One region of the Blautia segnis genome, then DNA from elsewhere that is predicted to be linked to it. Evidence: predicted binding sites of a transcription regulator. Region 1 holds the regulator's gene; the other holds the start of a gene.

Region 1 (3,426 bases):
GTACACAGGCTACCGGATATGGTGTTGTTTATATGCTTGATGAGATCATGAAAGCACATAATGATTCTATTGATGGCAAGACCTTCATCGTTACAGGCTCCGGAAACGTTGCTATCTACGCAGTTGAGAAGGCTCAGCAGCTTGGCGGCAAGGTTGTTGCTATGTGCGATTCCAACGGATATGTATATGATCCAGAGGGAATCAAGCTTGATATTGTAAAGGATATTAAGGAAGTAAAACGTGGTCGTATCAAAGAGTATGCTGACCGTGTTGAGGGTGCTACCTATACAGAGGGACTTGGAATCTGGAACATTAAATGTGATGTATACCTTCCATGTGCTACTCAGAATGAGCTTCCTCTTGAGGGTGCTAAGGCACTGGTTGCTAACGGCTGCAAATATGTAGTTGAGGGTGCTAACATGCCTACTACTCTTGATGCTACAAGCTATCTGATGGAGAATGGTGTTCTGTTTATGCCTGGTAAGGCAGCTAACGCCGGCGGCGTTGCTACTTCTGCTCTTGAGATGAGCCAGAACTCCATGAGACTTTCCTGGACAGCTGAGGAAGTGGATGAGAAGCTTCACGGTATCATGGTAGATATCTTCCATAAAGCTGATGATGCTGCTAAGCGTTACGGCATGGAGGACAACTATGTTGCTGGTGCTAACATCGCTGGATTCGAGAAGGTTGTAGATGCTATGAAGGCTCAGGGTATCTGCTAATCTGAGCATGATATGAAATTGAGAGGGGCGGGCGCTTCGGCGCCTGCCCCTTTTTTGTATGGTGGAAGAAAATTTGCGTAGCGAAAATCCCCCGCTCTACGGCGGGGGCGGGAACCGCGAACTCCGCTTCGCTCCGTTTGCGTAGCGAAAATCCCCCGCTCTACGGCGGGGGATTTTCTTAGTTCATGAACTTCTTCAATTCATCCATGAAGGTGCTTACATCTTTAAATTCCCTGTACACGGACGCGAAGCGCACGTAGGCGACGGAATCCAGGTCTTTTAGGTGGCTCATGACGATTTCGCCAATCTTGGTGCTGGAGATTTCTTTTTCTTCGGTGTCGAAGATGTCGCCTTCTACGGCGTCGATCATGGCTTCTAATTTCTCGCTGGCGATGGGACGCTTATAGCAGGCGCGGCGGATGCCGTTGATCAGTTTGTTGCGGTCGTATTGCTCCCGGTTCAGATTTTTCTTGATGACCGTCAGCGGAATGATCTCCACATTCTCATATGTAGTAAATCTCCTTCCGCAGGAATCGCACAATCTTCTGCGGCGGATGGAATTAGTTTCTTCTACTGGTCTTGAATCTACTACTCTTGTATTATCCTGATTGCAATATGGGCATCTCATATGAACTTGTCTCCCTCCTTTTCGCTCCCATGTATCAGCCTTTCAAAACGGACATGCCGCTTGTTGGCGGCATCACTTTATATTAGGTATTCCTCATTTTTTAGGAGCAATTCATTGGCACTTTTACAGGTATTTTCTCACTTGCCAGAACCAGCACCAATCTTTTCATTCGGTAACATAAAACGGACTGAATTTCTTAATTTTTATTATACTTTAAATATAGAAAGTGTGTCAACAAACTCTGGGCATATTTTCAGAATTTTTGCATAATCTCATAAAAAACAGGTATTTTTCATGCGTATCTGCGAATTAAAACAAAAAGAAGTGATCAATATCTGTACCTGCCGTACTTTGGGCTGCCCGGTGGATGTGGAGTTTGACTGCGAAAGCGGGTGTATTACGGCTATTGTGGTTCCGGGACCCGGGAGCTTTTGCTTCTGTTTCTGGGGTCCGGCCAGCGAGTATGTCATTCCCTGGAACTGCATCCGGCAGATTGGGGATGACATTATTTTAGTAGAGATTGATGAAAAGCATTGCTGTAAAAAAGACTAATACAGCCAAATTCAGGCAAAATATAACACCAGCCAGGAGTTACAAACTATGAAACCTGCTAAGCTCATTGCAATATGGTTTTAAATTGTCAAGGGGCAATAATTTTTATATTTTCCCGAAAAAAGAATATTTATCCTCCGGCATGAGAATCATTTTATTAATCCGTTTACTTATGCACAAAAAGGAGGATTCATAAAATGGCACTTAACAAAGTTGAAATTTGCGGAGTTAATACGTCGAAGCTTCCGGTATTGAAAGCAGAGGAAAAAGAGGAACTTTTTCGCCGGATCAAAGAGGGTGATGAAGAGGCCAGGGAGCTTTATATTAAAGGAAATCTGCGGCTTGTTCTCAGTGTGATCAAGCGTTTTTCAGGGAGCAGTGAAAATATGGATGATCTTTTTCAGATCGGGTGTATTGGGTTGATTAAGGCCATCGACAATTTTGACACTACATTGAATGTAAAATTTTCTACTTATGCAGTGCCTATGATCATTGGGGAAATCCGGCGGTATCTCCGGGATAACAACAGTATTCGGGTGAGCCGGTCTTTGCGGGATATTGCTTACCGGGCGATTTATGCGAAAGAGACTTACATGAAGAATAATCTGAAGGAGCCGACGATTGCGGAGATTGCCAACGAGATTGGGATTGAGAAGGAGACGATTGTTTATGCGATGGATGCGATCCAGAATCCGGTGAGTTTGTTTGAGCCGGTTTATACGGAGGGTGGGGATACCCTTTACGTGATGGATCAAATCAGTGATAAGAAGAACCGGGAGGAAAACTGGGTGGAGAACCTTTCCCTGCGGGAGGCGATTAACAGGCTGAATCAGCGGGAGCGGCATATTATTGACTTGCGTTTCTATGAGGGGAAAACACAGATGGAAGTGGCCCAGGAGATTGGGATTTCCCAGGCGCAGGTCAGCAGGTTGGAGAAAAATGCGCTGAAGACTATGAGGAATTATTTGAGGGCATGATGTATGCCGTTACCCGTACGCGCTTTTACAAGGTATATTCACCGCAGGCCGTCGCAACGTTCCGGCAAGCTAGCTGGTAACTTCGACTAAGACGCTCAGGAGAGCCTTCGCGCCTAAGTCTCCGTAACCATCGGATCTCGCCTCCACTAAAGACGCTCCTGAAATGGCCTGCTACATGAATATACCTTGCAAAATCGCTGGTTATCGACAACTGGTAATACAGCAAAAATTAAGTATCTGCTATATTGACACAGGGTGATTTTCTCATCTGTAAAGCATGCGTAACCCATCCTCTTATAATCCGGTATAAGCCCTATATAAACTTCCCTTGTACTCATCAGTTCCATCCAGTACACAGCATCCGGGCACCTGTTATTCCTAAGCAGGTCATTTCAGGTGCGTTCTTAGCGAAGGTGAAATCCACTGCTTACGAAGACTTAATCGTGAAGGCTATCCTGAACGATTTAGTCGTAGTTAGCAGTTAGTTCACCGGAGCGTTGCACCGACCTGCGTGGAATAACAGGTGCCCGGATGCGTCCCTATTGAA
Region 2 (3,426 bases), on a different contig from region 1:
TTCATGTTCGGAACTTCCACGTAGCTGATGGCACCTCCCGGGGAAAGCTTCTGGAATTCGGATTCGAATTTCAGCTTGGAGAATGCATCGATCTCCTCGGTAACGTGAACGTGATAGCTGTTTGTAATATAATTCTTGTCTGTAACGCCTGGAATAATACCAAAACGCTTCTGGAGACATTTGGCAAAACGGTAGGTGGTGGACTCCATTGGAGTTCCGTATACAGAGTAGCTGATGTTCTCAGCTGCTTTCCATTCTGCGCATTTGTCATTGAGACGCTGCATGACCTTCATGGCAAATGGACGAACCTCAGGATCTGTATGAGACTTGCCGTACATTCTCATGCACATCTCGTGGATACCTGCATATCCAAGGGAAATAGTGGAATATCCATCGTAAAGGAGCTTGTCAATGGTCTCACCCTTCTTAAGACGGGCAAGCGCACCGTACTGCCACAGGATCGGGGCAACATCGGAAACCGTTCCAAGAAGACGCTCATGTCTGCAGCGAAGTGCTCTGTGGCAAAGCTCAAGGCGATCCTCCAGGATCTCCCAGAATTTATCGAAATCACCCTCAGAGGAGCATGCCACATCAACAAGGTTAATGGTCACAACGCCCTGATTGAAACGGCCGTAGAATTTGTAGGAACCGTCCGGGTTCTTCTGTTTCTCCTCAACGGTAAGGAAGGAGCGGCATCCCATGCAGGTGTATACATTGCCGTTCTTCAGCTGGCGCATGATCTTAGCGGAAATGTAGTCCGGAACCATACGCTTGGCGGTACATTTGGCAGCAATCTCAGTGAGGTACCAGTACTTGGAATCCTCGTGGATGTTGTCCTCATCCAGAACGTAGATCAGCTTCGGGAAAGCAGGAGTGATCCATGCGCCGCGCTCATTCTTAACGCCCTGCATACGCTGCTTCATTACCTCTTCAATGATCAGAGCCAGATCATCACGGGTACGTCCCTCCGGAACCTCGTCCAGATACATGAAAATAGTCACAAACGGAGCCTGTCCGTTACAGGTCATAAGAGTGATCAGCTGATACTGGATGGTCTGGATACCGCTCTGGATCTCGTCCTTCAGTCTGCGCTCGGAAACCTTGCGGATGATCTCCTCGTCCATAGGCTCACCGCATTCCTTACGCTCCTCGATCACTTTATTGCGGATCTTCTGACGGCTGATATCAACGAACGGAGCTAAGTGTGCCAGGGAGAAGGACTGTCCGCCGTACTGGTTACTGGCTACCTGGGCTACGATCTGTGTGGTAACGTTGCAGGCGGTAAAGAAGCTGTGGGGCTTCTCGATCAGTGTCTGGCTGATGACGGTGCCGTTCTGGAGCATGTCCTGAAGATTGATCAGGTCACAGTTGTGCTCACGCTGCGCATAGTAATCGGAATCGTGGAAATGGATGATTCCCTCGTCGTGAGCCTTCACGATCTCCTCCGGAAGAAGCACACGCATGGTCAGGTCCTTGCTGACTTCGCCTGCCATATAATCACGCTGTGTGGAGTTGATGGTAGGATTCTTATTGGAGTTCTCCTGCTTGGCATTCTCATTGATCTGGTCAAGAAGAGAGAGGATATTATCGTCTGTGGTATTGGACTTGCGGGTCAGCTCTCTCTTGTAGCGGTAACGCACGTACTTCTGGGCAACCTCATAGCCTCGCATCTCCATAATGCCGGTCTCAACCATATCCTGAATGTCTTCTACATTCACTGCGTGTGAGGACTCCAGAGCACGGGTGGCAATCGTATCTGCAAGCGCCGTAATCTGGTACTGGCTCAGCTGATGGAGCTTGGGAACCTCCTCATTGGCTTTCTGTACTGCGTTGATGATCTTCGCCTTATCAAAGATGACCTCCACGCCATTTCGCTTAATGACGTTTGCATTGACTTCTGTGCTCATATTTATCAAATCCCTCCATATATTGTGTCTAAAAAGTATTTAAACAACTAAATGTTGTGCACTAACAATATTACAGGATTTTACAGAAAAGTCAAGGTGAAAACGGACGATTCTAAAAATCTGTGAAATGTGCCGAATTTTATGTATTCGAATAGTAAAGTGCACTGTTTTTCCCATGGAAAAAATATGGGATATACAGCAAAGAATCCCGCATATATGCAGGATTTATGGTGGCTTGCATAAACAAAGGGCTGCCGTGAGCAACCCTTCGTTGTGTTCGCATCTTTTTCTATTATACTTGGAAAAAAATAAAAATCAACCCTTGACACCGCCGGAAGTGAGTCCTCCAACCAGATTTTTTTCGATTCCGACGAAGAGGATAACAACCGGAACAATTGCATAGAGAGAAGCAGCAAACAGATACTGCCATTCGATCATATTGTATCCGTTGAAAATATTGATACCAACTGTCAGAGGCTTGAAGGTATCCGTAGAGATCAGGGTCAGCGCTACGGTATATTCGTTCCATGCGTTGATAAATACGAAAATAAGCGCTGTTACAATACCAGGTGCGGCAACCGGAAGCAGGATCCGAAGAAGCGCGTGTACACGGTTGCAGCCGTCAATGGTAGCGGCCTGCTCCATCTCCGGGGAGATGCTCAGGAAAGTACCGCGAAGGAGCCAGATGGCAAATGCCTGGTTAAATGCGGCATTGATAAAGATCAGACCGATGATGCTGTTGGTCAGATGGAACGCCATCATAACCTTGTAAATACCGATCAGAAGCACGACCGGAGCAAACATCTGGGAAACGATGACAAATCCCAAGAATGCGGTCTGGCCTTTGAATTTCATTCTGGACAGGGCGTAAGCAGCAGGAATGCCGCAGAGCATAGCCAGAAGAGTAGAACCGCCGGCAATGACGATGGAATTCAGCATGTAGCTGCTCATAGGTGCTAATTTCCACACATCTGTAAAGTTGGACCAGATGGCCTTAATAGGGAAAATGGTACCGTTTATGGAGAAAATCTCCGCACGGCTCTTAAGGGCGGTACATACGGTGACAAAGTACGGATACAGGGTAAAAAGGCAGATCAGAATGACTACCACATAAAGCAGTACCCGGAGCACGGTATTTTTGGTGTTTTTTTTCTTAGCTGAAGCATTGGTGCCTGCCATATCATTCATCTCCTTTCTTCAGTACGGAAACCATGTACAGGCTGGCGCAGAGAAGCAGAATCAGGAAGCCGATGACAGATACTGCCGCAGCCTGTCCCTGCTTGCCGTTGTAGAAGGCCAGTTTGTACAGATAAGTAACCAGGGTGTCGGTACGGTTGGCCGGGTCACCCTTGGTGATGGTCCAGATGATCGGGAAGGAGTTGAATACGTAAATAATATTCAGGATGGTGCTGATAGTCAGGTTCGGACGTACCAGGGGAATGGTGATCCGGAACATTTTCTGCCAGTAGGAAGCACCGTCTACAGCCGCAGCTTCATAGTAGCTTGCGTCAATACTCTG

What was found. The regulator NrdR, encoded in region 1, represses ribonucleotide reductase genes. The targets are predictions, from matches to a motif close to CACAANATNTTGTG.
Region 2: the regulator NrdR is predicted to act here: its motif matches at 1,921-1,934, upstream of nrdD (anaerobic ribonucleoside-triphosphate reductase).

The regions. Positions count from the first base shown of each region.
Region 1 covers NZ_JACOOT010000033.1:152,104-155,529, reverse strand. Annotated here, with positions in the region: gene gdhA (NADP-specific glutamate dehydrogenase) at 1-722, shown strand, start outside; gene nrdR (transcriptional regulator NrdR) at 901-1,350, opposite strand; gene H8S54_RS14420 (PRC-barrel domain-containing protein) at 1,645-1,902, shown strand; gene sigG (RNA polymerase sporulation sigma factor SigG) at 2,100-2,879, shown strand.
Region 2 covers NZ_JACOOT010000014.1:204,333-207,758, forward strand. Annotated here, with positions in the region: gene nrdD (anaerobic ribonucleoside-triphosphate reductase) at 1-1,907, opposite strand, end outside; gene H8S54_RS06820 (carbohydrate ABC transporter permease) at 2,223-3,086, opposite strand; gene H8S54_RS06825 (carbohydrate ABC transporter permease) at 3,088-3,426, opposite strand, start outside.